3 regions of the Rhodoferax sp. GW821-FHT02C08 genome follow, and region 1 is predicted to be linked to each of the others. Evidence: predicted binding sites of a transcription regulator. Region 1 holds the regulator's gene; each other region holds the start of a gene.

Region 1 (9,866 bases):
CGCTATTTCCGCGCCCGCGTGGACGAGTACCTGCTGGCGCTGGAAATGGCCGCCGACCAGTTTGCCCGCCACCTGAGCTCGGTACGCAAGCGGGGCTGACAGGCTATGAACTTCCGCCACCGCCACCGGGAAGAGCCCGAAATCAACCTGATCCCGTTCATCGACGTTCTGCTGGTGGTGCTGATCTTCTTGATGCTGTCCACCACCTACAGCAAATTCACCGAGCTGCAGGTCAAGCTGCCGGTAGCCAATGCCGATGCGCAGCGCGACTACCCCAAGGAAATCATCGTCGCCGTCAGCAGCGACGGGCGTTACGCGGTGAACAAGAGCGCAGTGGAAGGCCGCAGCATCGACGTGATCTCGCAAGCCCTGGCCAACGCAGCCCGGGGCGGCAAAGACATGGTGGTCATCATCAGCGCCGATGCCAGCGCCACCCACCAGTCGGTCATCACCGTGATGGAGGCCGCGCGCCGCGCAGGCCTGAACCAGATCACGTTTGCCACCCAATCCACGCCCAAATAAGCCCATGGCCGAGGGCATGGAAGGCAGGCTGCTGCGCACCTGGCGCACGCGCGGGCCCCTGGCCTGGCTGCTCTGGCCGCTGTCACTGCTGTATGGCCTACTGCACGCCTTGCGCAAGCTGCTGTACCGCACGGGCTGGCTTACCTCCGGCAGCGTGCAGGTACCGGTCGTCGTGGTCGGCAACGTGGTCGCTGGCGGCTCGGGCAAAACCCCGGTGGTAATGGCCCTGGCCCAGCATTGGACAGCGCGTGGCATTGCGGTCGGCGTGGTATCCCGTGGCTACGGTCGCAACATCCAGGACGGCCAGGACTGCCGCGAGGTGCACGCCGACAGCCTGCCCAGCGAAGTGGGCGACGAGCCCGCCCTGGTGCGCCGCAGCTGCCAGGTGCCGGTGTTCGTGGCGCGCAAACGTCTGGATGCGGCCCAGGCCCTGCTGGCGGCCTATCCACACACCCAGTTGATACTCTGCGACGACGGCCTGCAGCATTACGCGCTGCGGCGCGATCTGGAAATCTGCATTTTTGACGACCGGGGCGTGGGCAACGGCTTTCTGCTGCCCGCCGGACCTCTGCGCGAACCTTGGCCGCGCCCCGTGGACCTGGTACTGCACACCGGCCAGCACCCGGCATTCGCCGGCTTTCGGGCGCAACGCCGGCTGGCCGACTATGCGCTGCAGGCCGACGGCACGCGGCGCCCGCTGTCCAGCCTGCAGGCTACACCCCTGCACGCCGTGGCAGCCATCGCCCAGCCAGACCATTTTTTCACCATGCTGCAGGCGGCCGGCCTGCAGCTCGCACAGACCCAGGCCTTGCCGGATCACTACAATTTTGATAGCTGGCATCGCACGAATTACCTGCGCGAGACCGTGATTTGCACAGAGAAAGATGCCGTCAAGCTATGGCGGCACCAGCCGGATGCATGGGCCGTCCCCCTCGTGCTGGAGCTGGACGCCGGCTTTCTGGCCGCGCTCGACCAGCGCGTCGATCCCTGGCTATCATCGCCCCCTGGCCGCATTTCTGCGGCAACCTAATACCGACTGACCGACTGAGATTTCCCCATGGATAGCAAACTTCTGGAGCTGCTCGTCTGCCCCGTCACCAAGGGCCCGCTGCAATACGACCGCGAAAAGCAAGAGCTGGTCTCGCGCAGCGCCCGCCTGGCCTACCCGGTGCGCGACGGCATTCCTATCCTGCTGGAAAACGAAGCCCGCACCCTGAGCGACGAGGAGTTGGGCCTGTGAGCTTCACCGTATTGATCCCGGCCCGCATGGCCTCCACCCGCCTGCCCAACAAGCCCCTGGCGGCTCTGGGCGACGCACCCATGGTAGTGCGGGTTGCCCAGCGCGCCATGCAGTCCCAGGCCCAACGCACCGTGGTGGCCTGCGACAGCCCGGCCATCCTGGCCGCCTGCCAGGCCCATGGCGTGGAAGCCATCCTGACCCGCGACGACCACCCTTCCGGCAGCGACCGCCTGGCCGAAGCCTGCGAGCTGCTCGGCCTGGCTGACGACGCCATCGTGGTCAATGTGCAGGGCGACGAGCCGCTGATCGACCCGGCCCTGATCAACGAAGTCGGCGCCTTGTTGCAGCAACGCCCGCAGGCCAGCATGGGCACTGCCGCCCACGCCATCGCCAGCCTGGCCGACTTCTGCAATCCGAATGTGGTCAAGGTGGTGCTGGACGCCCAGCAGCACGCGCTGTACTTCAGCCGAGCTCCCATTGCCTGGTGGCGCGACGGCGCCACGGCAGAGCGCAGCTTCACAGCCCTGCCCGACCCGGCACCGCTGCGCCACATCGGCATCTACGCCTACCGGGTCGGCTTCTTGCGGTTGTTTCCGACCCTGCCGCAGGCGCCGATCGAGGTCACTGAAGCCCTGGAACAGCTGCGCGCCATGTGGCACGGCCACCGTATTGCGGTCCATGTCACGGCCCATGCGCCCGGCGCAGGCGTGGACACGCCTGACGACCTGGAACGCGTAAGCAAACTGTACTGAAGCCTCTGGTATCCTCCAGCGCAATGAAGCGTTGCGGCCAACTCGTGTGGCCAGCAACGCCACGTGGTTTTAAATACTCCGAGGAACTTCCATGAGACTAATTTTGTTGGGTGCACCCGGTGCCGGCAAAGGCACGCAAGCAACCTTTATTTGCCAAAAATACGGCATCCCACAAATCTCTACCGGTGACATGCTGCGCGCTGCCGTCAAGGCAGGTACCCCCTTGGGCCAGCAAGCCGATGCAGTCATGAAGTCCGGCGGACTGGTCAGCGACGACCTGATCATCAACCTGGTGAAAGAACGCCTGACGCAGCCCGATTGCGCCAACGGCTGCCTGTTCGACGGCTTCCCCCGCACCCTGCCCCAGGCAGACGCCATGAAGGCCGCCGGCGTCAAGCTGGACTACGTGCTGGAAATCGATGTGCCGTTCGACGCCATCATCGAACGCATGAGCGGCCGCCGCTCGCACCCCGCATCGGGCCGCACCTACCACGTCAAGTTCAACCCGCCCAAGGTCGAAGGCCTGGACGACGTCACCGGCGAACCGCTGATCCAGCGCGATGACGACAAGGAAGAAACCGTGCGCAAGCGCCTGGAGGTGTACAGCGCCCAAACGCGTCCGCTGGTGGACTACTACTCCAGCTGGGCTCGCAACGAACCCAGCCTGGCCCCCAAGTACCGCGCCATCAGCGGCACCGGCAGCGTGGACGAAATCACCGCGCGGGCTTTTGCCGCACTGGCCAGCTAAGCCCTGATACAGCTTTGTTAAAGGTCGCCAGGCATGCCTGGCGACCTTTTTTTATCCCGCGGCCAGCAGCGCCAGCATCAGCGCAATACGCGCCTTCACCGGCGACAGACCTTGCGCGTCGGCAATGGCATCGGCCGGCGTGGCCAACACCCGGCCAAACACGCAGCGCGTGGCGCGCAGTACCGCCACACCCGCCGCCATGGCCCGCAGCAGGGCCGCTTGCAGATCCACATGCAAAGTACCGTTACCGGTACCAGCCACCACGACGCCCGAAACCCCCTGGGCCACCAGAGCATCCACCACCATGCCTCCGGCACCGGCATAGTTCAAGACGATTTCCACGCGCGGCCAATCCCCAGCAGCCAACTCCGTCAACACTCTATTTTTGATAGCTACTTGCACAGATTCCGCCTGCGCTACAGGCCTATTTTTCATATGAAATTCAGGTACCGTAGGCCAAGGCCGCAACAGGCGTACCCGCCCCTCTTCCACCAGGCCAACCAGGCCCGCTTCGCCGGACGAAAACGCATCCACCTTGTAGCTGTGCACCTTCTGCACATCCAGCGCGCTGTGGATGTTGCCGGCGCACACGGCCACTACCCCCTGGGCTCCCGGCGTTGACGCCACCACGACGGCATCCAGCAGGTTCTGCGGCCCATCTGACACCAGTGCCGTGGCCGGGCGCATGGCGCAGGTCAGCACCACCGGCTTGGCGGGCTGCAGCACAGCCTGCAGAAAATACGCCGTCTCTTCCAGCGTATCGGTACCGTGGGTGATGATGATGCCAGCCACGTCGGCTTGCTCCAGCCAGTAGGCGCAGCGCCGTGCCAGCTGCTGCCACAGGACAAAGCCCATGTCCTTGCTGTCCACCTGCGCAACCTGTTCGGCCACGAACTCCACACCTGTACCCTGAAAGGCCGCCACCGGCCCCAGCAATTGCTCCACACCCACCTCGCCAGCGGTGTAGCCAATGTTGTCACCGGCGCTAGTAGCACGTCCGGCAATCGTGCCGCCGGTGCCCAACACCACGATCTTGGCAGGGCTTGAGCCCGCCGCATTTGTATTTACCGCCATGGCTTGCAAACTTTCAAAAACTGGTTAAAAATACAGCTACTGGATATTAAAACAGCCATCTAAACCGCTATCCACACCGCCACGTACCGGAGTCATCCATGGATCTGCCCACGTTTTCCGCCAAACTCACCGCCCGCCAGCAGCAGATTCTGGACCTGATCCAGTCCGCCATCGCCCGCACCGGCGCCCCCCCCACCCGGGCCGAAATCGCCAGCACCCTGGGCTTCAAGTCGGCCAACGCCGCTGAAGAACATTTGCAGGCCCTGGCCCGCAAAGGTGCTATCGAATTGGTCAGCGGCACCTCGCGCGGCATCCGGCTCAAGACCGACACCCTGCGCTCCATCAATGAATCACGCTTCCAGCACACGCTCAGCCAGTTGGCCCTGCCCCTGATTGGCCGTGTTGCTGCCGGCTCCCCGATTTTGGCGCAGGAACACATCGACCAAACCTACCATGTGGAAAGCAGCATGTTCCGCTACAAGCCCGATTACCTGCTCAAGGTGCGCGGCATGTCTATGCGCGACATCGGCATCCTGGACGGTGACCTGCTCGCCGTCCAGTCGGCCAACGACGCCAAAAACGGCCAAATCGTCGTCGCCCGCATTGGCGATGAAGTCACCGTCAAGCGCTTCCGCCGCAACCAGGAACTGATTGAGCTGCTGCCCGAAAACCCCGACTACTCCACCATCGTGGTCGCGCCGGGTGAAAACTTCGCCATCGAAGGCCTGGCCGTGGGGCTGATACGCAATACCTTGCTGAACTGATACAGCCACATAGTCTGCTGAGTTGGCCCCGTGCCGCGCGCCAACCTGTTCCGTGTCCATCGCCAAACAAGCTGAGGGAGTTTCATATGGGAATCGCATCGTTTTCGTCTATTGACCTGCTGGGTTCTTTCCAGGGCTTGGTCGGCTGGCTCATTGCAGGCAGCAGCTCCCGGCGTATGCCGCGCGCCGGGGTGACATCACGCACCAATGTCTGCGCCCCTTACACCGCCACGGGCGCCTTGCGTCCTGCCGCCTACCCACAAGCCACACCACAGCGGCCGCTGCGCGTACTCCGCGTCATGGACGCGCAGCCGTCCGGTGTGGGCCGCATGCGCATCTCGGGCCGCATGGCCGATGTTTGCGCCGAGCTGGACCGCTTGGCCGCCCTGGAAGCGGCCCCTCGGGCGAACGCCTTGCTGCAGTAAAACCTCTGCATTTGGGGCCTCACCGGCCCGGCTCAGGCAGACAGCAAATGCTGGGTGGTCTTTGCGCCAAGGCACAATGCGGGGATGAACATCGTGATCCTCGACGACTACCAAGATGCGGTGCGCAAACTCGATTGCGCCACCAAGCTGGAACCCTATGCAGCCAAGGTCTACACCAACACCGTCAAAGGCCTGGGCCAGCTCTCCGTCCGACTCAAAGACGCTGACATCATTGTGTTGATCCGCGAGCGCACGCAACTCAACCGCCAGCTGATCGAAAAGCTCCCCCGCCTGAAGATGATTGCCCAAACCGGGCGTATCGGCGCCCACGTAGATATAGCCGCCTGTACCGAACGCGGCATTGCTGTGGCCGAAGGCGTGGGCTCACCCACGGCGCCAGCCGAGTTGACCTGGGCGCTGATCATGGCTGCCACCCGCCGTCTGCCGCACTACATCAGCAACCTGAAGCATGGCGTCTGGCAGCAGTCGGGCCTGAAAACCGCCTCCATGCCACCCAATTTCGGCATGGGTACCCTGCTCAAGGGCAAGACCATGGGTATCTGGGGCTATGGCCGCATAGGCCAGATCGTCACCGGGTACGCACGCGCATTTGGCATGCGGGTTCTGGTCTGGGGTCGAGACACCTCGCGTGCACGGGCGCTGACCGATGGCGTGGAGGTAACGTCAAGTAAAGACGACCTGTTCATGCAATCAGACGTGCTGTCCTTGCACCTGCGTTTGAACGACGAAACCCGGGGCATCGTCACGCTGGAAGACCTATCCCGCATGAAGCCCACATCCCTGCTGGTAAATACCTCGCGCGCCGAACTGATCGAGCCCGACGCCCTGCTGGCCGGCCTGAACCGGGGCCACCCCGGCATGGCCGCCGTGGACGTATTTGAAAGCGAGCCGATTCTGCAAGGCCACGCACTGCTGCGGCTGGAGAACTGCATCTGCACACCACATATCGGCTATGTGGAACAAAACAGCTACGAGATGTACTTCAATGCCGCGTTTGACAATGTGCTGAATTTCATCAAGGGCACGCCGACCAATATCGTCAACCCTGGGGCTTTGCAAGTGCGCCGCTAAGTCACAGCTTGCCAATCCATCAAAAAAGGCCTGCTGCTATTTGATTTATAGCGTCAGGCCTTTTTATATGCGAGAGCATTGCAACTCTTGCCTGCGAACCGATGGACTTACTTGTTCTTCGGCGCAATCTTGGCTTCTACCTGTGGATCAAAAAGATCAAACTCCAGTAAATGGCTGTTTGGTGCAGGAGTGGGTGCCGACGAAGGCGGCGGCACCGTAGGAGCGGGTTCGTCGTCAACTTCAAAGTCCAGGCTGGGCGGTACCGACTCTCGGGGTTCCTGCGTATCGGGGGCACCCGGCCGTTGCTCCATGGCCGCAAGTTCGGAATTGGAGAAATCCAGATCCAGGTCAAGATCCAGATCCACCGGGGTTTTCTCGACCGCAGCTTCTTCCACATCGTCCGGCACATCGTCCAGGGTCGCCACAGCCGACTCCGGCATCAACAACATGGGTTGGGTAAACGTGGTTTCACGCGGCCCAGCCTCCTCAGCCATGGCCGAGGATTTCAGGCCTGACTCCAGCGGCTGGCGCCCGCTGATACGGCCGCCACGCTCCGAAGAAACACCGTCCACCGCCGCCAGAGGTGCCACGCCCCTGCGAACCACGCTCTTGGCCATGGCATACAACAACAGCAACTCGCGGTAGGCCGCGAGATCGAAAGGCTTGATGGGAGCCGCAGCGGGGTCGCGAAACAGGCAGGACTCAATGAAATCCAACACCTTGGGGCTTTCCCATAGGGTTTCGATGCTGCTCAGGACTGCAGGGTAAGCCTCCAGCGTGCGCCCCTCGTCCGCGTAGGACTCGAAAGCCGGTACATGGCCGTTGAAAATGCGGTTGAATGCATCACGCTGGTGGTTGAACTCGCTCTTACGGCCCAGGGCGTGGAATATCTTCAGCAGCTCCAAGTAGGCCAGTGGGTTGACTTCGATGTTTTCATCAACGTTCTTGCGCAGAACCTCAATCGCCTGGTCGTACTGGCCCAGCGACACGAAGAACTCGGCATGCTGCTGCACATCCAGAAAATCGTCAGGGTACTGGCCCCGCACGGGCTCGGACGTTACACGCGGGCGTAGCGTCGGCGCCTGCGCCGGGGGCACAGGCGATGCCGTCATGGCATTCAACCGCTGCAAATCGGCTACCAAGGACTCATCCACCTCGGTGTCCTGGTTTGCGCCCGGCAAAGTATTGGGCGGCGGCTGCACCGTCAAGGGGGCAGCCCGGCTGGGGGTTGCCAGATGCTCCTCCTCCTCGGCGCTGAGTTCGCCATGGTGGGCCCAATCAGTTCCGCCGCCTGCCATGGTCGACTTGCGCCCGCGGTTCCAGAAAAAGCCTGCGGCAGCCACAGCAGCCGCCAGCAGGCCGGCCAGGGTGTAAATCAGCCCGTCGTCGGAACGGCTGTTTTCCAGCCGGTCCAGGCGCAGCTTGAAGTCCGCTTCATTCTTGGCCAACAAGGCCTTGAGTGCCTTGGATTCGGCCTCCAGGCTGAGCAGCCGTTGCTTTTCCTCCGGTTTTTCCGTCGGCAAATGGTTCAGCTCACGCCATGCGGCGGCGGCTTCTGCGCGTTTCTGCGCGTTTTCTTCGGGGGTCACCACCATATCGGTGGCCGGCTTCAGCTGAACTAGGCGCTCGTCGGGGGTCTCGGCGGCCTCCAGCTTCAAATGCGGCTTGTTGTCTGGTGTTTCTGCCTTGACGACCGGTTTGGACGCAGGCGGTGTTTCTTTGGCAATGACAGGCTTGGGTGCCGCCGCTACTTTCGGGGCCGCCTTGGCCTGCGGCACGTAGGCGGGATTCGGTGTGGCACGCACCGGCGCCGAGCGTGGCGCGGGTGCCGGCGAACGGGCCTGTGCGGGTGCAGGGGCCACGGGTGCCGGCGATGGGCTTGCAGCCGTTGGGCTGGCGACCGTCGCCGCAATGATAGTGGGCACAGCCGCCGAACGCGTCTCTACCGGGAAATCTGTCAAAAAATCGTAGCGACGGGAGGTCTTTTGGCTGCACAGCGAGCGCAACACCACGCCCACGACGGGCTCGTCCACCACCACGGATGAACGCACACGTACCACGGCGTCCTGCGCTTGGGAACCGGCAACCAGAATCACACGTACCCGGTTGGGGTCCACCCGGGTCTCGGCGTGGAACACCTCGGCCTCGAAGCAATTGCTGGCGCTGTCATCCGCAGAGTCCAAACGTACGTCTATCGCCAAATCCAGTGGCTGGCCCAATACGACGGCGCCTCTTGCACGTCCCAGCGACAAGGCGGAACTACCAAAAGCGGCGACGAGAAGGGTCGAACCTAGGAGGGTGTTACGTAATTTCACTGCGATTTGATGACGTTTTTTTAATACAGATAGACCATACCATTACAGGGCGCCACTGGTAACAATTTTAAGCATTGAAATTATGGCCTTAACAACCCCCATTTAAGCCCTATGCGGCGCCCTGCGGGGCCGCAAAACCGTGCCAGCCAGATTTTTCAAACCCCAGGTAACAACCCGTAAACGCGGCAGATAGGCGGGGCGCGACAATCCATGGTTCAGCGCCAAGCCAATAAGAGACCATGGACGAACCCATACTAACCATTGAAGAACGTGCAGCGATCAATACCGGCCGCTGGTTTTCCACGCTCTCGCCCTCGTTACGACACGATATTCTTCGTTGCGCCTACGTCAAACGCTACCAGGACAATGGACTGATCGCGGCCCGTGGCGATCCGCCAGAAGAATGGATTGCCTGCGCCAAAGGCGCAGTGCGGGTCAGCTCGACCTCGATCTCGGGCAAGCAGATCACGCTAACCTATATGGAGCCAGGCACCTGGTTCGGTGACGTAGCCATCTTCGACGGCGACCGCCGCACCCATGACGCCTATGCACACGGCGACACCACCCTGCTGTGCGTGGCCAAGGCCGACTTCCAAAAAATACTCAGCCAGCACACCGAGCTGTATGAAGCGCTGCTGCGCCTGCACTCGCGGCGGATCCGCCAGCTGTTTGGCCTGGTGGAGGACCTCAACACCCTGCCCTTGCGCGCCCGGCTGGCCAAACAGCTGCTGCACCTGGTGCGCAGCTACGGCATTCCCAACCTGGCCAATGCAAACGAGGTGCGCATCAGCCTGCAACTGGCGCAAGAGGAGCTGGCGCAACTGCTGGGTGCGTCGCGCCAGCGCGTGAACCAGGAACTCAAGGCCATGGAGCGTGACGAAGTGATACGCATTGAACCCTCGGGCCTGATGGTGCGGGACCGCGCGGCGCTGCT
Region 2 (9,866 bases), on a different contig from region 1:
ACGGGCACAAAGGCGCCGGCCAGTGTGCCCTGGCGGATACACGCGCGCAGCTGCGCTTCCGAGATGTCTTCACCGTTCAGATAGGCGGTCAGCAGCGCGTCGTTTTGCTCCACGGCGGTCTCTACCAGGGTGCGACGCGCAGACTCCACGGCGGCCTGCATATAGGCGGGCACGGCACTGCGTTCCAGCGTCGGTTTGCCTTGGGCATTGGGCGGCCAGGTCAGGGCTTGCTGGGTCAGCAGATCGACTACGCCGCTGAACTCGGCTTCCGTGCCTATGGGCAGCTGCAGCACCAGGGGTTTGACGCCCAGGCGCTCGGCGATCATCGCCACCACGCGCGCAAAGTCGGCGCCGGTGCGGTCCAGCTTGTTGACCAGGGCGATGCGCGGCACATGGTATTGGTCGGCCAGGCGCCAGTTGGTCTCGGTCTGCGGCTCTACGCCGGCCACGCCATCGAACACCACGACCGCGCCGTCGAGCACGCGTAGCGAGCGGCTGACCTCGATGTTGAAGTCGATGTGGCCGGGCGTGTCGATCAGGTTGATCTGGTGACCGCGCCAGGCCACGGTGGTGGCGGCGCTGTTGATGGTGATGCCGCGCGCCCGCTCCTGCGGGTCGTAGTCCATGGTGGCGTTGCCGTCGTGCACCTCACCGGTACGGTGGATTTCGCCGGTGGTGAACAGCACCCGTTCGCTGACGGTGGTTTTGCCAGCGTCGACGTGGGCGATGATGCCGATATTGCGAAGTTGTCGCGTGTTCATACTATGTTCCTTAAAGACAAAACCCCTGGCCTGCTCAATGCTGGCCAGGGGTTTCAACGGCTGTTCCACAGCCTTGAAAAAATCCCGCAGCTAGCGGTTTATGTCTTGCGCGTCGGCAGCGACACCAATGGACGAGCGCAAGCCCACCATCCACTGGTGCGGATGAATTGCGGCGATCAGTTTGTCAAAGGTGTGCATGGAAATTCCTTAAAAACACGGGTCCAGAAAGCAAAAAACCCCGCGCAAATTGCCGGGGTTGTGTGGGTTCCGGCAAGGCGCATAAGCCCTCCGAAAAATCGGAAGGTTTCTAGAGGATCAAAGCTTGGGTGGACATACGCATGGACGCAATTATAAAAAGTTTTGTAGGTTTTGTCTTTGGGGGCTTATGTTTCAATAGTAATGTGCTATGTAACATTCAAGGCACACATTACGGCGTAAATCACGGCGCAATCTTTTCCAGGCAGTAGCCCAGGCCGCGCACGGTGGCGATGCGTATCGGGCCTTTCTCGATCTTCTTGCGCAGCCGGTAGATGTAGACCTCGATGGCGTTGACGCTGACCTCTTCGCCCCATTCGCACAGGCGCTCGATCAATTGTTCCTTGCTGACCAGGCGCCCGGCGCGCTGCAGCAAGACCTCCAGCAGCCCCAGCTCGCGTGCCGATAGTTCCACCAGCTTGCCGTCTATGGTGGCCATGCGCCCGGCGTGATCGTAGACCAGCGGGCCGTGCTGGATGCTACTGCTGGCGCCGCCCGCGCCGCGCCGCGCCAGGGCGCGCACCCGGGCTTCCAGCTCCTGCAGCGAAAAGGGTTTGGCCATGTAGTCGTCGGCGCCGTAGTCCAGGCCTTTGACGCGTTCTTCCACGCTGTCGGCGGCCGTCAGTATCAGCACCGGCAAGGAGGAGCCGCGGGCGCGCAGCTTTTTCAGCACCTCCAGCCCATGCATCTTGGGCAGGCCCAGGTCCAGGATCAGCAGGTCGAACTCGCGGTTGGTCAGCAGAGCAGCGTCGGCCTCGCTGCCGCTGGACACATGGTCCACCGCCGCGCCTGAGGCCCGCAGCGCGCGCAACAGGCCGTCGGCCAATACCTGGTCGTCTTCCGCAATGAGAATGCGCATACGTGTCCCCTTTATAGGTTTTCTTCGATCAATTCTAGGCCGCGTAGGCTTCTAGGCCCAGCGAGACCACCGTCGCTACGTCCTGGCCGACAGCAGCGCGGAATTCGTCCTCTGTCTGAGCCACGGCGTCGCGATAGGCCTGCAGCCAGGCCAGGCCGGTGGCGGTGAACACCACCCGGCGGGCGCGGGCGTCCAGCGGGTCGGGTTCGCGCGCCACCATGCCCCAGGCGGCGCACTGGTCCACCAGGTCGCCCATGGCCTGTTTGCTCATGCCGGCCTGCGCGGCCAGTTCGGTCAGCCGTGAGCCCTGCAGCGGCAGGTGCCGGGTGATGTGGATGTGGGCGGCGCCCACTTGCGCGCGCGCCGCCAGGTTGCCCAGGGCCAGCGGTACCTCGATATTGCGCGCCATCAGCTCCAGCACGCGCGTGTCGAACTGGCGCAGGGCAGCATCCAGCCGCCGCCCCAAATGGGTTTCCCGCCAAGCCTGGTCTGTCGTGATGGAAGCCATGGATTAATGGTAAGGCAAACTGACTAAAAATGTGCTTTGCAGGTTTAAAACAGAGCTTTAAACTACTGTTCAAGCATCCAGCCTGTTGTTAATAGCAGGCCATGCAGGCCCACTAACTCTTGACCCCTTGATTTTGAAAGACACCGCCATGAACCCTACCGCTGCCCGCGCTCCCGCTGTCGCCCCCACCCCCGCTGCCCTGGCTGAAAAAGCCAAAGCCCTGCAAGCCGCTCTGGCACAGATTGAAAAGCAGTTCGGCAAGGGCACCATCATGCGCCTGGGCGAGGGCGAGGTGATCGAGGACATCCAGGTGGTTTCCACCGGCTCGCTGGGCCTGGACGTGGCGCTGGGCGTCGGCGGTCTGCCACGTGGCCGGGTCATCGAAATCTACGGCCCAGAGTCCAGCGGTAAGACCACGCTGACCCTGCAAGTAATTGCCGAGATGCAAAAGCTGGGCGGCACCTGCGCCTTTGTCGATGCCGAGCACGCACTCGACACCCAATACGCGCAAAACCTGGGCGTGAACCTGCAGGAAATGCTGATCAGCCAGCCCGACACTGGCGAGCAGGCCCTGGAAATCGTTGATTCGTTGGTGCGCTCCGGTGCCATCGACCTGATCGTGGTGGACTCGGTGGCGGCGCTTACGCCCAAGGCCGAACTGGAAGGCGAAATGGGCGACAGCCTGCCCGGCCTGCAAGCCCGCTTGATGAGCCAGGCGCTGCGCAAGCTGACCGCCACCATCAAGAAGGCCAACTGCATGGTCATCTTCATCAACCAGATCCGCATGAAGATCGGCGTGATGTTCGGCTCGCCCGAAACCACCACCGGCGGCAACGCGCTGAAGTTCTACGCCTCCGTGCGCCTGGACATCCGCCGCACCGGCACCATCAAGAAGGGCGACGACTCCATCGGTAACGAAACCAAGGTCAAGGTGGTGAAGAACAAGGTCGCGCCCCCGTTCAAGACGGCCGAGTTCGATATCCTGTTCGGCGAAGGCATCAGCCGCCATGGCGAAATCATCGACATGGGCGTGGAAGCCAAGATCATCGAAAAGTCGGGCGCCTGGTATGCCTACAACGGCGAAAAAATCGGCCAGGGCCGCGACAACGCCCGCGAATTCCTGCGCGAGAACCCCGGCCTGTCGATCGAAATTGAGAACAAGGTGCGCGAGTCCCTGGGCATTCCTCTGGTCCCTGTGGTGGAAGAAGCCAAGGAAGTGAAAGAAGGCAAGAAGGCCAAGGTCGAGGCATAAAGTGCCTGCCAGCGCAGCTAGTACCTATGCTGGTAGCTATTAAAGAGATAGCGCATGGCGTTTCCATCGGCCTCCGCGCCCATCAGCCTCAAGGGCCGTGCCCTGCGCCTGCTCAGCGGCCGCGAGTATTCGCGGGTAGAGCTGGAACGCAAGCTCGCGGCGTTTGAAGAAACCCCGGGCGAGCTGGCCCAGGCGCTGGACGAGCTGCAGGCCAAGGGCTTCATCAACGAGCAGCGCGTGTTGGATTCTGTGCTGTACCGGCGCGCCGGCAAGTTGGGCGCCTCGCGCATCCGCCAGGAGTTGCAAAACAAGGGCCTGGACCCGTCTGCCGTGCTGGATGCAGTAGCCGGTTTGCAAGCCACGGAGCTGGAGCGTGCCCGCGACGTTTGGCGCAAGAAGTTCGGCAGCCCGCCGGTGGACGCTGCGGCACGCGCCAAGCAGCAGCGCTTTTTGTTGGCGCGGGGCTTTTCGTCGGACGCCGTGCGGCGCGTGGTGGCCGGCAGTGACGACGATTGCTGAGAATAGGTTTACAAGCTTTTTAGGCCGCTGGCGCAGATACCACCTGCGCTGGAAGCTATAAAAAGTGTAGTAACCTGGTTTTACAGGCCCAGCATCAGCTTCAGGTTTTGCACTGCGGCACCGCTGGCGCCCTTGCCCAGGTTGTCCAAACGGGCGATCAGCACCGCGTGGCGGTGGGTTTCGTTGGCGAACACGCGCAGCTCCATCTTGTTAGTGTCGACCAGCGCCAGGGCGTCCAGTTTGCCGCTGTCGCCAGGGGCTTCGACCGTGACCCATTCGCTGCCCGCGTAGTGCTTGGCCAAGGCGTTGTGAAGGTCTTGGCCGGTGGGCTTGCCGGGCAGCAGGTCCAGATGCAGCGGCAGCTGCACCAGCATGCCCTGGGCGAAGTTGCCCACGGACGGCACAAAAATCGGCCGGCGGGTCAGCCCGGTGTAGCGCATGATTTCCGGCAAATGCTTGTGCTGCAGGCCCAGTGCGTAGATTTCAAACAGCGGCGCCTCGCCCTTTTCATAGGCTTCAATCATGCTGCGTCCGCCACCCGAGTAGCCGCTAACCGAGGGCAGGGCCAGCGCGGCGTCGGGGTCCAGCAGGCCGGCATCCACCAGCGGGCGTATCAGCGCAATCGCGCCGGTGGCGTAGCAGCCGGGGTTGCCCACGCGGTCAGCCTGTGCCACGGCTTCTTGCTGCCCAGCTACCAGTTCGGGAAAGCCGAAGACCCAGCCCGGCGCCGTACGGTGGGCCGTAGAAGCGTCGATGATCTTGGGCTTCTTGCCGGGCAGGCTGTCGATCATGGCTACCGATTCGATCGCGGCATCGTCGTGCAGACACAGGATGACCAGGTCCACCGTGGCCATCAGCGCGCGCTTGGCGGCGGGGTCTTTGCGCAGCTCGGGGGCGATGCTGACCAACTCGATCTGCGGCATGGATTGCAGGCGTTCGCGGATTTGCAGACCGGTGGTACCGGCTTCGCCATCGATGAAGACTTTGGACATGGTGAGCCTATGCTGTAAGGTGTTGTGCGTTGCAGCATGATACATTCGCGGGCTGACAGAACGCAGCTCGCAAGTCTTATACAAGACAGACGGGCAGAACCCCATCCATTCCTGAGAGAGCCCTCATGAAGATTCACGAATACCAAGGCAAGGAAATCTTGCGTAATTTTGGTGTGCCAGTGCCGAAGGGCATTCCGGCATTCACGGTGCAAGAAGCGGTGGAAGCCGCCCAAAAACTCGGCGGCCCAGTGTGGGTTGTCAAGGCACAGATCCACGCTGGCGGACGTGGCAAGGGCGGCGGCGTCAAGGTTGCCAAGACCATTGACGACGTGAAGAAGCTGGCCGGTGAAATCCTGGGCATGCAGCTGAAGACGCACCAGACCGGTCCTGAAGGCCAGAAAGTTCGCCGCCTGTACATCGAAGACGGCGCCGACATCAAGAACGAACTGTATGTGTCCCTGGTGACCGACCGCGCCACGCAGAAGGTGGCCCTGATCGCTTCCAGCGAAGGCGGTATGGACATCGAGGAAGTGGCGCATTCCACGCCCGAGAAAATCGTCACCGAGATGATCGACCCGCTGACCGGCATTACCCCCGAGCAGAGCAAGAAGGTGGCTGCAGCCATCGGCTTGACCGGCGTGTCTATTGACCAGGCCGTAGACATCTTCGCCAAGATCTACAAGTGCTACATGGACACCGATGCGTCCTTGGTGGAAATCAACCCGTTGAACTGCGACTCCAAGGGCAACCTGATGGCCCTGGACGCCAAGTTCAATTTCGACCCAAATGCGCTGTTCCGCCACCCAGAAATCGTCGCCTACCGCGATCTGGACGAAGAAGACGCTGCCGAAGTGGAAGCCTCCAAGTTCGACCTGGCCTACATCAGCCTGGACGGCAACATCGGCTGCCTGGTGAACGGCGCTGGCCTGGCCATGGCGACCATGGACACCATCAAGCTGTACGGCGCCGAGCCGGCCAACTTTCTGGACGTGGGCGGCGGTGCCACCCCCGAGAAGGTCACCGAAGCCTTCAAGATCATGCTGAAGAACTCCAAAGTTGAGGCCATCATGGTCAACATCTTCGGCGGCATCATGAAGTGCGACACCATCGCCACCGGCGTGATCACGGCTTGCAAGGCAGTGAACCTGTCTGTGCCTCTGGTCGTGCGCATGAAGGGCACTAACGAAGACCTGGGCAAGAAGATGCTGGCCGAGTCCGGTCTGCCCATCATCAGTGCGGACAGCATGGCTGAAGCGGCCGAAAAAGTTGTCGCAGCCGTTAACGCCCGCTAAGGAATCGTCATGTCCATCTATATCAACAAAGACACCAAAGTCATCACCCAAGGTATTACCGGCAAGACCGGCCAGTTCCACACTGAAAAGTGCCAGGAATACGCCAACGGTAAAAACGCTTTCGTCGCGGGTGTGAACCCCAAGAAGGCCGGCGAGTCGATTTTCAATATCCCAATCTACGCCTCCGTCAAGGAAGCGGCTTCGGAAACCGGCGCAACCGTGTCGGTGATCTACGTGCCGCCAGCCGGCGCTGCTGCCGCGATCTGGGAAGCCGTTGAAGCCGATCTGGACCTGGCGATCTGTATTACCGAAGGCATCCCCGTCAAAGACATGCTGGAAGTGCGCAACCGCATGAAGGCCAAGGAAGCCGCTGGCGGTAAGAAGACCCTGCTGCTGGGCCCCAACTGCCCCGGTCTGATCACTCCTGACGAAATCAAGATTGGCATCATGCCCGGCCATATCCACCGCAAGGGTCGGATTGGCGTGGTCAGCCGTTCCGGCACGCTGACCTACGAAGCTGTGGCGCAACTGACCGAAATCGGTCTGGGTCAATCCAGCGCCGTCGGCATCGGTGGCGACCCGATCAACGGTCTGAAGCATATCGACGTGATGCAGGCTTTCAACGAAGATCCAGATACCGATGCGGTCATCATGATCGGTGAAATCGGTGGTCCGGACGAAGCTGAAGCCGCTCGCTGGTGCAAGCTGAACATGAAGAAGCCTATCGTTGGCTTCATCGCTGGCGTGACCGCTCCCCCCGGCAAGCGCATGGGCCATGCAGGTGCGCTGATCTCCGGTGGCGCCGACACGGCGGATGCCAAACTGGCTGTGATGGAAGAGTGCGGTTTCACCGTGACACGTAATCCATCCGAAATGGGCAAGCTGCTGAAAGCTTTGCTGAAGTAATAGAGGTTGCCGCTACAGGCAGCCTTCGAATCCATGCCGGGCACCTAGGGTGCCCGGCGTTGTTTTAACGTGCTTGTAGAGGGCGGTATATGTTTTTTGGACTTGATTTCACCTCGCCCCTGTTCTGGAGCGCGTTTGGCTCGATTGTTTTGGCCAATATCGTCCTGAGCGGCGACAACGCCGTGGTAATCGCCATGGCAGCCCGCACTTTGAAGCCAGAGCAGCAGCAGAAAGCCATCGTATGGGGCAGCGCTGCCGCCATCGTGATGCGGATTGTGCTGACGGTGGTGGCCATCAAATTGTTGGCTATGCCGTTTCTGAAGTTGCTGGGCGCGGCCTTGCTGGTGTATATCGGGGTGGATCTGCTCAAGGACGAGGGCGAAGGCGATGGCGGGCATGGCAAGCAGATCCATGGGTTGCTGGCGGCCATTCGGACTATTTTGATTGCCGATCTGGTCATGAGTCTCGATAACGTGCTGGCCGTGGCAGCAGCAGCCAACGGAAATGTTCCTTTGTTGGTGCTGGGTTTGTTGGTGAGCATTCCCTTGATCGTGTTTGGCGCCACTTTGCTGACCAAGGTGATGGAGCGATTTCCTATCATCATCACGATTGGTGCGGCGCTCTTGGGATTTTTGGCGGGTGAAATGCTGTTGACGGATCCAGCCGTTGTGACCCAGTTTGGCGAAACCAAGGAGCAGACCGTGAATTTTGCCGGTGTGATCGGCGCCGTATTGGTGGTTGCTTTGGGTACTTGGTTGCAAAAGCGCAGCAATTCCACGTCAGTTTGATTCGCACACCCTCTATTTTTAGGATGTGACGTGAAAAACTGCCCCGCTGCGGGCTTTTTTTGCCGCCTAGTTGTAACAAAATACAGCGGAAATAGAGGTCTGCATCTGATGCGCAGAGGCGAAAGGCGGATCATTTATGTGCTCAGGCTCAAGGTCGTGGCAAACTAGACCTAGCCGGTTCATATCCCGCAAGCCGCCTATTGCATTGGAATTTCACGAGCTCAGTTCGACAACAAGATGATTTACGAGTTCTGTACGCAGACCCACCCTGGTCTTTTGCGCGAAAACAATGAAGACGCTGCGGCTTTTGACGAGCCCAGCGGGTTGGCGGTATTGGCGGACGGTATGGGTGGCTACAACGCAGGCGAGGTCGCCAGCAGTATGGCGACTACGTTTGTCCACACCGAGTTGGCGCGGTGGCTGTTAGAGGCAGGGTCCCAGGCGAGTGGCCGGGATCTTCGCCGCGCCATGGATGCTTGCGTGCACAACGCCAATTTGGCGGTGTACACCGCAGCCAACGTGAATGAGCATTACGCGGGCATGGGCACGACCTTGGTGGTGGGCATCTTTCAAGATAGCCGCGTGTTGGTGGGCCATATCGGCGATTCACGGTGCTATCGTTTTCGGCGCAATGTATTGCAGCAAATCACCAAGGACCATTCTTTGTTGCAGGAGCAACTGGATGCAGGACTGATTACGCCTCAGCAGGCTGCGACATCCAATAACAAAAATTTGGTGACACGTGCCTTGGGGATAGATGACAGCGTGCTGCTGGAGGTGCATGAGCATGGGGTGGAAGAAGGTGACCTGTACCTGATGTGTTCGGACGGGCTCTCGGATATGGTCGATGATGCGCCGATCGCACGTATCATGGAGACCGACGCTCCACTTGCGCAAAAGGCCAAACAGCTGATTAGCATCGCCAATGCGCATGGTGGGCGAGATAATATTACGGTCCTGCTTGTCCAAGCGGTGGCCGGCGCCAAGAAGCGGGGACTCGTATCCCGGCTATTGGGAAGCTAGATCCATTCACAGGTGCCAATTCCATGAATAGACACGGTAACTGACCATGCCAAAACTGATTGTTTCAATCGACGGCGTAGTCATCAAAGAGGTGCAGTTGACCAAAGACCGCACGACGCTGGGCCGTAGGCCGTATAACGATATCGTGATCGATAACCTGGCGATCAGTGGTGAGCATGCGGTGGTACTGATGGTGGGCAATGAAGTCCATCTGGAGGACTTGAACAGCACCAATGGCACTTACATCAACGGTAAGGCTGCCCGCAAGCAAATTTTGCAGAACAATGATCTGATTGAAGTCGGCAAATACAAACTCAAGTTTGTGGGCGACGGCATGGATTCGGGTTTCGAACCCGGCATGGCTTCTCGGCCCAGCCCTTTGGCCGGTGGTGTGGGTCAACAGGTACGCCGTGTGTCGCACCATTCGGCATCCATGCCGCTGGTGGGGGCTGAAATAGCGCCGCATATTACGGCCGCCATACGCGTGTTGTCCGGTGCAGCGGCAGGGCGTGAAGTCACCTTGACCAAAATAGTAACGACTTTGGGTAAGCCTGGCATTGCTGTTGCTGCGATTACGCGCCGCCCGCACGGCTATGTTGTGGTGCATGTAGAAGGTGATACCCAGCCCGTACTCAATGGCAGTGCGATAGGGGCCACGCCGGTGGCGCTGAAAAATGGCGATCTCTTGCAGTTGGCTGGCACACAAATGCA
Region 3 (9,866 bases), on a different contig from region 1:
CCCAGACGTACCGCGGGTTGCGGCAACCGGCCCGGCTGCAGCGGCCCACCGCTCTCCAGCGTGCAGTCCCAGTCGCTATGCGTCACGTCCGCCGGCCGAACCTCGACACCGTGACGCTGCGCGTCCTGTACCAGCTGCGACGGGCCGTAAAAGCCCATGGGCAGCGAGTTCAGCATGGCCGCCAGAAAGCAGGCCGGCTCGTGGCATTTCATCCAGGCGCTGTCGTAGACCAGCAGCGCGAAGCTGGCGGCATGGCTCTCAGGGAAGCCATAGTCGCCAAAGCCCTGCATCTGACGGAAGATGGCTTCGGCGAACTCAGACGCGTAGCCACGCGCAGCCATGCCATCCATGATGCGCTGGTGGAATTTCTCCAGCCCGCCCTTGCGCTTCCAGGCGGCCATGGCGCGGCGCAACTCATCCGCCTCGCCGGCGCTGAAGCCGGCGGCGATCATGGCGATCTGCATTACCTGCTCTTGAAAGATCGGCACACCCAGCGTGCGCTCAAGGGCTGGGCCCAGCGCTTCATTGGGCAAGGTTTTGGGCTCCAACCCCTGGCGCCGCCGCAGATACGGGTGCACCATGCCGCCCTGGATCGGCCCGGGCCGCACGATGGCCACCTGCACCACCAGGTCGTAATACTCACGCGGCCGCAACCGGGGCAGCATGCTCTGCTGGGCCCGCGACTCAATCTGGAAAACACCTATGGTGTCGGCGGCGCAGCACATGTCATAGGTGGCGTCGTCGCCGTCCTTGATGTGCTGCCGCGTAAAGACATAGCCGCGCCACTGGCGGATGAAGTTCTGGCAGCGGTGCATAGCCGTCAGCATGCCGAGTGCCAACACGTCCACCTTCAGCAGGCCCAGTGCGTCAATGTCGTCCTTGTCCCATTCGATAGTGGTGCGCTCTTGCATGGACGCGTTGCGCACCGGCACGGTGGAGGTGAGTCGGTCGCCGGTCAGCACAAAACCACCGGTGTGCTGCGACAGATGGCGCGGAAAGCCGACCAGAGCCGGCGCCAGCTCCAGCAGCAGCGCGATGGCCTTGGCGGCCGGGTCGGCGCCGATTTCGCGCAGGCGCTCGGGCATAGCCTCGGGGTCGTCCCACCAGACATGGTTGTGGGCCAGTGCCTCCAGCATGTCCAGCGGCAAGCCTAGTGCCTTGCCCACGTCGCGGATGGCACTGCGCGAGCGGTAGCTAACCACGGTGGCCGTCAGTGCCGCGCGGTGCCGACCGAAGCGGGTGTACAGGTACTGGATGACCTCCTCGCGCCGCTCGTGTTCAAAGTCCACATCGATGTCCGGCGGCTCGTTACGCTCGCGGCTGATGAAGCGCTCGAACAGCAGGCTGCTGCGCATCGGGTCCACCTCGGTGACATGCAGACAGTAGCAAACCACCGAATTGGCAGCCGAGCCCCGGCCCTGGCACAAGATGTCTTGGCTGCGCGCAAAGCGCACGATGTCGTAGACGGTCAAGAAATACTTCTCATAGCGCAGCTCGCCAATCAGCGCCAGCTCATGTTCCAGCCGCTGCAGCACACCGTCCGGCACGCCGCCCGGGTAGCGCTGGGCCGCACCGGCCAGCGCGCTGAGGCGCAAAAAGCTGGCCGGCGTGTGGCCCTGCGGCACCACCTCCTGCGGGTACTCGTATTGCAGCTCATCCAGCTTGAAGGTACACAGCGCGGCAACCAGCAGGCTCTCCTGCAGCAGTTCGATCGGGTACAGGCCGGCCAGCCGCACGCGGGTGCGCAGATGGGCCTCGGCATTCGGCTCCAACGCAAAACCGCACTCAGCCATTGGTCGGCCCAACCGGACGGCGGTGATCACGTCATGCAAGCGCTTGCGCGAACGCACATGCATCAACGCCCCGCTGGCTGCCACCAGGCGCAAGCCACTGCGCTGGCCGACCTGCTGCAGCGTGTGCAGCCAGCGCGCATCGTCCATGCGCTGCAGCAATTCCACCGCGATCCAGCTGCGCTGCGGAAACAGGCGTTGCAGCCACTCGGCGCGGGCGCTGATGTGGTCTACATCCATTTCATCCATCCGGCGCTGCGGTGCGAACAAAGCCAGGCATTCATTCAATGCGCCGGCGTGGGCTTCCCAATGCGCGGCATCCTGGCGGTAGGGGTCTTTTTCGGTTCGGCTGCCGGCACGGCACCGTGTGATCCATTCGCACAGCTGGCCGTAACCACGCCGGTTGCGCGCCAGCAGTACCAGCGTACCGCCGCCCTCCCCCTGCAGCATGAATTCGGTGCCGACCAGCAGATGCAGCGGCGTGCCGCGCGCCGCCACATGGGCTCGCACCACGCCGGCCACCGAACATTCGTCGGTGATCGCCAAAGCCGTGTAGCCCAGCTTGAGGGCGCGCGCCACCAGCTCCTGCGGGTGCGAGGCCCCGCGCTGGAAACTGAAGTTGCTCAGGCAGTGCAGCTCGGCATAACCCGGCAAGGCCATGGCGCTGGAGGTGGCGCGGCTATCCATACACACCGTGCAGATACCAGCCCATCGCACCGCGCAGACGTTCGCGGTACACCCAGAGCAGGCCCGATGTCGCGCTGTGGGCGATGAAATAGTCGCGCAAGGTCAGGTCGCCCCCGTGCCCATCCCCCTGCTCATCCCACCAGCCGGACTCAATACGCTCCGGCCCGGCCAGCAGGGTTAGCGGGTCCTGGTACACCGGCCGGTGGCCGTCCATGCCCAGCGGCAGCGGGCTGCGCAGTATCCAGGGCGGGTGCGAGGCCTGGGCCGGGTCCGGCGTGATTGGCTTGCCGGCCGCCGCAGTGCTGGCCGCGGCCCAGGTCTGCATGTACTGTGGCCGGTGGTCGGCCACGGCCTGGGCACGCAGCACCTGCTGCGGCCCGAGCCGGGCGGCAACACGCTCGATGAACTGCTGCAGCGACTCACCGCGCACCTGGTCCCCCGGTAGCAGGCTCTGGCTACCGACCTGCAGTCGCTCCACGCCCAGCGCCTCCAGCGTGATGGCCACCACCGGTGCGGCCAGCGGGGTGTGGGCCAGATGCTCTGCCAGCAACTTGGCCAGGTGGGATGTATCGCGCGTGGCCTCGGCCGTGCGGACTTCCATAGACCCGGCCGCCGCCTCGCTACGGCGCTGCATATCGTGCTCCCAATGCAGGCGCACTCCGATAGCGCCACTTTGCCGCGCCTGCAGCCAGGCTTTCAGCTGCAGCAGCAGGCGCTGCACGCCAAACAACATGCCCTGCGCCACCTCGATGCGGCCGCTGAACTCCAGCCGCAGGCGGAACTGCTCGGGTAGCGCCACCCAGGGGTAGATTTCCGACTTCAACCCGTACGCCCGGTCCAGTGCATCCAGCACGCCGGCACCAAAACGCCGCGACACGCCCGCGCGCGGCAACGCCCGCACCTGGCCCAGGCTGCGGCAGCCCAGGCGCTGCAGGGTCGGCAGATGGCTGGCCAACGCCGCCAGGCAATGCAGCGGCAAGCTGTCCAGCGTGCTCTGCAAGGTCTGCGGCTTGCAGCCCGCCAGCGGGCCACTGTGCTGCTTCAGCAATGCCAATGCGCCCAGCGCAGTAGGCGCCACCGCCAGATGGCAGTGTTGCCACAACGCCACCTGCTGCTGCACCGCCCGCACCAGATCGCGCTTGCCGTGGAACAGGCGCAGGCTGGCTTCTACCTCCAGCAGTACCGCCTGCTCCACCAGACAGACGCGCGGGCTGAACTGCAGCATCGCCCAGGCCAGCGCCTGCAGCAGTGCGCCAATGTCGGCGATCGGCCCCTGCGCCACCTCAAGCGATGATGGAACGGGTGTAAGGGCGATCCACAGCATGGAGCGGGGGGGAAGAAGGCGCCGGCACCCGTGCCGGCTTCACCAGCGCCGGCGGTAGCGCCGGCAGCAACAGCAAGGGGCGGTCCAGCGTCGGGCCACGGCGCTTCAGGACGCTGATCTCCAGCCGGTGCCTGGGCGCACTGCCCATGCGGATACGCAGCGGCGCGGGCGAGGAAGCGTCTTGCGCCTGCAGCGGGCGGAACGCGAACACCAGCGGTGCCTGCGCCTGGTTGGCGCTTTGCGCGGCCATGTGCAGGCGGCGCAGTTGGTCAGAGCGCGCATGGGCCAGCCAGACCAGCACAGCACCCACATCGCGGCAGCGCAACGCCTGCTCGGTAGCCCACAGCTGGTCTGCCGCACGCTCGGCGTCTATGCGCAGCAGCGCATCCATGGCCAGGCCCTGGCAGGCCAGCGCCGGCATATTCGGCAGCAGCGGGCTGCCCACCAGCACCACCGTGCCGGCCACCGCCCGCAGGGCCGGCAGCAGCAGGCGCCATTCGTGCACGCCGTGCTGGGCCTGCAGGATTTCCGTCAGGCTGCCGCAGGGCCAGCCGCTGCCGGGCAAGGCGGCATCCAGCAGCGCATGGCCGCTGGACACCGTGGCCATGGCGCCCAGGCTCAACTCGCTGGCACGCCAGACGGTGTCGAGAAAGGGAACGGTGTTGCCGGGCATGGGGTGTTTTCTCAGTTAACTGTTTAAATATACAGTATTTTGAATAGACTGGCAGCTTGTGGAAGCCTCTCAGGCCCAGGTGTGCTGCTGGTGTGTAATGGCGCTCCGCACACAGAAAGACACACTCCATGGGCCTGCAGGAACCAGCCATCCCTCCCCTACCCGACAGCCCACTGCGCAATGCGGTCGCCGGTCTGTCCGTGGCCGGCTTGCTGATCCCCGAAGCCATTGCCTACGCGGGCATTGCCGGTGTGGCGCCGCAGCACGCCATCGTGTCTAGCGTGGCAGGGCTGTTGGCCTATGCCGCCCTGGGCGGTAGCCGGTATGCCATCGTGTCGCCCACTTCTTCGTCCGCCACCATCCTGGCCGCCGCGGTTGCCACGCTGGTGGCAGCGGGCTTTAACACCGCCAGCGCGCTGATGCTGTCATCGGCCATGGTGCTGCTGGTGGGCGCATTGTTTGCACTGAGTGCGGCCGCCCGCATAGGCCATCTGGCGGCCTTCATCTCGCGGCCGGTGCTGCGCGGCTTTGCCTTTGGCCTGGCCGTGACCATCGTCATCAAACAGCTGCCGCATATCGCGGGCGTGGCCGCGCATGGCACAAGCGCCCCCCAGATTCTGTGGCAGCTGCTGCGGGACCTACCGGCCTGGAACCCCTGGACGCTGGGCCTGGGCTGCGGGGCCTATGTCTGCCTGCGGCTGCTGAAACGCATTGCCCTGTTTCCCGCCGCGTTGGCCGTGATGCTGCTGGGCATGGCGGCCGCTGCGCTGCTGGACCTGCCGGCGCACGGCGTGCCCCTGGTGGGCGCCATTGACATGGGCCACATCCATCTGGCATGGCCGACGTTGGACCACAACGCCTGGCTGCGTGTGGCCGAGCTGGCGGTCCCGCTGGTGGTAATTCTGTACGCCGAGTCCTGGGGCTCCATACGTACGCTGGCGCTCAAGCACAACGACGTGGTGGAACCCAACCGCGAGCTGGCGGCCCTGGGTGCGGCCAATCTGGCGTCGGGCATCTTCCAGGGCTTGCCGGTGGGCGCCGGATTCTCTGCCAGCGCGGCCAACGAGGATGCTGGAGCGCAAGGCAAACCCGCCGGTCTGCTGGCCGCCCTGGTCATTTTTGTGCTGGTGCTGCTGGCCGGCCCCTGGCTGGCCCTGCTGCCGCAGCCAGTGCTGGCCGCGGTGGTTGTGTCGGCCCTGACGCATGCGCTCAACCCGCGCCCCTTGCTGACCCTGTGGCGCCTGGGGCGGGACGAGGTACTGGCCATTTGCGCCGTGCTGGCCGTCATCGCCCTGGGGGTACTGCAAGGCATGCTGCTGGCCGTGCTGCTGTCCATCGTGGCGGCCATGCGGCGCTTTTCACAAACGCGGGTCAGCGTGCTGGGCGAGCTGCCGGGCACGCATGACTTCATCGACGCGGCCCGCCACCCGGAAGCCCGGCTGCACCCTGGCGTACTGGTGGTGCGCCCGGAGGCACCGCTGTTCTTTGCCAACGCCGAGCAGATCCTGGCCGAGGTGCGCCGGCTGGCCGAAGCCCAGGCGGCGCCGCTGACCATCGTGCTCAGCCTGGAGGAAAGCACCGACCTGGACAGCACCGCCGTGGAGACCCTGGCAGAGTTCCACAGCTGGGCCCTGCGCACAGGCCACCGCCTGCTGCTGGCCCGGGTGAAAGAAAGCGTGCGCGAGTTGCTGCTACGCGGGCCCGGCCCTAGCGCCAGTACCGTCTGCTTCTGGAGTGTGGCCGATGCGGTGCAGGCGGCTATAGATAAAAACGGCCGCTAGCGCAGGCAATACCTGCAGCAGCAGCTATTCATTTAATAGCAAACTGCACCAGACGCCCTATTCCTCGTAGGCCACCACGGCCTGCGCTGCCTGCGCCAGGCACTGGGCCAATGCCGCATCGGTGGGGAAGAAACGGGCCTTGTCGCCCAGCAACAGGTCGGCCACGGCCACGCCCTGCGGGGTTTGGCGCTGTACCGACAGGCGCACCGGCAGACCATGCACCACGTCGCCCTGCTCGGTGGTTTCACGTACCGGCGGGAAATCCTTCACCAGCTTGGCAATGTCCAGGCCGGAGCCGGTGGCGTTCGGTGGCAGCTGCAGACGCAGGAACTTAGCGTAGCGGCAACGCGCGGTGGCCAGGCTCCAGGCTTCGGTAATGCTCATCTGCAGGCCACCGCCGCCGAAGCGGTCGGTTTGCACCTTGCCCATGGCGATGATGAGTTCGTCGTCCTTGAACAGGTCTTTGTTGGCCTGCATCAATGCATCGCTGACGCGGGCGTCGATCATTGCGGAGCCGTCGTCCAGCCGGAACAGGCCCAGCTTGCCGCGCTGGCCGTTGATAACGCGCAGGTCACTGATGATGCCGGCCAGCATGACGATGTCGCGGCTGTCCACTGCATCGGCAATCTCGCGCTTGGCGAAGCGGCGCACCTCCTTGCGCACCTCGTCGAACAAATGCCCCGACAGGTAGAAGCCCACCGCCGTTTTCTCCAGCGTCAGCCGCTCCTTGATACCCCACATCGGGGTTTCGACAAGGTCCGGCTCCTGCGTGCTGGAGCCGTGGCTGTCGTCTTCCAGCATGTCGAACAGGCCGCCCTGGTCGGCATTCGCCAGCGTGGCTGCCGCAAAGGCAAAGGCACGGTCGATGGAGGCGATTAGCGCTGCGCGGTTGATCTCGATAGCGTCAAAGGCGCCGGCCTTGATGAGTGCTTCCACCGTGCGTTTGTTCAGCTTGGATTTATCCACCCGCACGCAGAAGTCGAACAGGCTCTTGAACGGCCCACCGGCTTCGCGTGCCGCCACGATGGCCTCAATCGCCTGCTGGCCCGAGCCCTTCACGGCGCCCAGGCCGTAGCGGATCAGCTTGTCGGTCACCGGCTCGAAGCGGTAGCGGCCCAGGTTGATGTTGGGCGGCTCGAAGCTCAGGCCCATCTTCACCGCGTCCTCAAACAGCAGCTTGAGCTTGTCGGTGTCGTCCATTTCCACCGTCAAGTTGGCGCAGAAGAATTCGGCGCGGTAATGCACCTTCAGCCAACCCGTGTGGTACGCCAGCAGCGAGTAGGCGGCAGCATGCGACTTGTTGAAGCCGTAGCCGGCGAACTTCTCCATCAAGTCGAAGATTTCGTCGGCCTTGGCCTCTGGGATGTTGTGGGTGGCCAGGGCACCGGCGCGGAACTTCTCGCGATGCTCGGCCATTTCCTCGGCCTTCTTCTTACCCATGGCGCGGCGCAACATGTCCGCGCCGCCAAGCGAGTAGCCGCCCAGGATCTGCGCGGTCTGCATCACCTGCTCCTGGTAGACCATGATGCCGTAGGTCTCGCTCAGCATCTCGGCCACCGCCGGGTGCGGGTACTCCACTTCCTCGCGGCCGTGCTTGCGCGCCACGAAGCTGGGGATCAGGTCCATAGGCCCTGGGCGGTACAGCGCGTTCAACGCAATCAGGTCTTCCAGCCGGCTGGGCTTGGCGTCTTTCAACATGCCCTGCATGCCGCGACTTTCAAACTGGAACACGGCTTCGGTCTTGCCGTCAGAAAACAGCTTGTAGGTGGGCTTGTCGTCCAGCGGAATGTTCTCGAAGGCGAAGTTCTCCTGGCCCGGGTGGCGCAGGATGATGAACTCCTTGGCGATCTCCAGGATGGTCAGCGTGGCCAGGCCCAAGAAGTCGAACTTCACCAGGCCGATGGCCTCCACGTCGTCCTTGTCGTACTGACTCACGGCCGACTCGCTGCCGGGCTGCTGGTACAGCGGGCAGAAGTCGGTGAGCTTGCCCGGGGCAATCAGCACACCCCCGGCGTGCATGCCGATGTTGCGGGTCATGCCCTCCAGCTTTTGCGCCATTTCGATGACGGTCTTCACGTCTTCTTCGGTGCGCACGCGCTCGTACAGCAGGGGCTCCAGCTCCAGCGCGTAGTTGTTCTTGTCGCCCTCCTTCTTGGGTTCGGGCGGATAGGCCAGCGTGTACGACATACCGGGCTTGCCCGGCACCAGCTTGGAGATGCCATCACAGAAGTTGTAGCTCATGTCCATGACACGGCCCACGTCGCGGATGGCCGCCTTGGCGGCCAGGGTTCCGAAGGTGGCGATCTGGCTCACAGCGTTCTTGCCGTATTTTTCCTTCACGTAATCGATCACGCGGTCGCGGTTGCTCTGGCAGAAGTCGATGTCGAAGTCAGGCATGGACACCCGCTCCGGGTTCAGGAAACGTTCGAACAGCAGCTTGTACTGCAGCGGGTCCAGGTCGGTAATCTTCAGCGCATAGGCCACCAGCGAACCGGCACCAGAACCCCGGCCCGGCCCCACCGGGCAGCCGTTGTTCTTGGCCCAGTTGATGAAGTCGCCCACGATCAGGAAGTAGCCCGGGAAGCCCATCTTCAAAATGGTGGTGAGCTCGAATTCCAGGCGCTCCACATAGCGCGGGCGCTCAGCCTCGCGCTTGGCTTCATCGGGATACAAGTGCAGCAGGCGCTCTTTCAACCCCTCGTGCGATGCGTAGCGGAAATAGTCCTCGGGCGTCATGCGCACGCCATCCACCAGGGGCGTGGGGAAGTCCGGCAGCTGCGGCTTGCCCAGCACCAGGCTCAGGTTGCAGCGCTTGGCGATCTGCAGCGTGTTGGCCACGGCAGAAGGCAGGTCGGCAAACAAGGCCAGCATCTGCTCCGTGGTCTTGAAATACTGCTCGCGGGTGAAGCGGCGCACCCGACGCTGGTTGCCCAGAATTTCGCCTTCGGAAATGCACACCCGGGCCTCATGGGCGTCGTAGTCATCCACCTCGCCGAACTGCACCGGGTGGGTCGCCACCACCGGCAGCTGCAGGCGCGCCGCCAGTTGCACCGCGCCCACCACCTGGGCCTCGTCGTCCGGCCGGCCGGCGCGTTGCAGCTCCAGGTAAAAGCGCTGGGGGAACAGCGCGGCAAACTGTAGCGCTGCCTCTTCGGCCCGCGCGGTATCGCCCTGCACCAGGGCCTGGCCCACCGGGCCGGCTTGCGCGCCCGAGAGGCAGATCAGCCCCTCGTTCAACTCTTGCAGCCAGGCCAGCTTGATCACCGCCTGGTTCTTCACAATATTCTGGGTAAAGCCGCGCGCCAGCAGCTCGGACAGGTTCAAGTAGCCCTGCTTGTTCTGCACCAGCACGATGACGCGACTCAGCGCCGTCAGGTCCAGGCCCTGGCCTTCCAGGAAAATCTCGGCCCCGATGATGGGTTTGACGCCCTTGCCCCGGCCTTCCTTGTAGAACTTGAGCGCGCCGAACAGGTTGCTCAGGTCGGTAATCGCCAGCGCGGGCTGCTGGTCCTTGGCGGCGGCTTTGACGACTTCGTCGATGCGGTTGGTGCCGTCAACGACGGAAAATTCGGTATGGAGGCGGAGATGGACAAACATCCGACCATTTTAGG

Evidence for each region. Region 1 encodes LexA, which represses DNA repair genes until DNA is damaged. Its sites were predicted from a motif close to ACTGTATNNNNATACAGT; they were not measured.
Region 2: the regulator LexA is predicted to act here: its motif matches at 2,448-2,465, upstream of recA (recombinase RecA).
Region 3: the regulator LexA is predicted to act here: its motif matches at 4,493-4,510, upstream of imuA (translesion DNA synthesis-associated protein ImuA).

The regions. Positions count from the first base shown of each region.
Region 1 is NZ_JBWKVR010000003.1:13,530-23,395, reverse strand. Features, by position in the region: gene AC07VY_RS04230 (MotA/TolQ/ExbB proton channel family protein) at 1-99, shown strand, start outside; gene AC07VY_RS04225 (ExbD/TolR family protein) at 106-522, shown strand; gene lpxK (tetraacyldisaccharide 4'-kinase) at 527-1,552, shown strand; gene AC07VY_RS04215 (Trm112 family protein) at 1,580-1,762, shown strand; gene kdsB (3-deoxy-manno-octulosonate cytidylyltransferase) at 1,759-2,514, shown strand; gene adk (adenylate kinase) at 2,606-3,262, shown strand; gene AC07VY_RS04200 (asparaginase) at 3,314-4,336, opposite strand; gene lexA (transcriptional repressor LexA) at 4,435-5,100, shown strand; gene AC07VY_RS04190 (hypothetical protein) at 5,187-5,525, shown strand; gene AC07VY_RS04185 (D-2-hydroxyacid dehydrogenase family protein) at 5,610-6,617, shown strand; gene AC07VY_RS04180 (tetratricopeptide repeat protein) at 6,725-8,932, opposite strand; gene AC07VY_RS04175 (Crp/Fnr family transcriptional regulator) at 9,172-9,866, shown strand, end outside.
Region 2 is NZ_JBWKVR010000002.1:232,649-242,514, reverse strand. Features, by position in the region: gene fusA (elongation factor G) at 1-761, opposite strand, end outside; gene AC07VY_RS03370 (response regulator) at 1,201-1,875, opposite strand; gene AC07VY_RS03365 (MarR family winged helix-turn-helix transcriptional regulator) at 1,910-2,383, opposite strand; gene recA (recombinase RecA) at 2,532-3,635, shown strand; gene recX (recombination regulator RecX) at 3,690-4,154, shown strand; gene argC (N-acetyl-gamma-glutamyl-phosphate reductase) at 4,235-5,146, opposite strand; gene sucC (ADP-forming succinate--CoA ligase subunit beta) at 5,272-6,438, shown strand; gene sucD (succinate--CoA ligase subunit alpha) at 6,448-7,344, shown strand; gene AC07VY_RS03335 (TerC family protein) at 7,434-8,132, shown strand; gene AC07VY_RS03330 (Stp1/IreP family PP2C-type Ser/Thr phosphatase) at 8,370-9,155, shown strand; gene AC07VY_RS03325 (FHA domain-containing protein) at 9,202-9,866, shown strand, end outside.
Region 3 is NZ_JBWKVR010000004.1:218,651-228,516, reverse strand. Features, by position in the region: gene AC07VY_RS06770 (error-prone DNA polymerase) at 1-2,477, opposite strand, end outside; gene AC07VY_RS06765 (Y-family DNA polymerase) at 2,470-3,801, opposite strand; gene imuA (translesion DNA synthesis-associated protein ImuA) at 3,761-4,474, opposite strand; gene AC07VY_RS06755 (SulP family inorganic anion transporter) at 4,603-6,255, shown strand; gene dnaE (DNA polymerase III subunit alpha) at 6,313-9,852, opposite strand.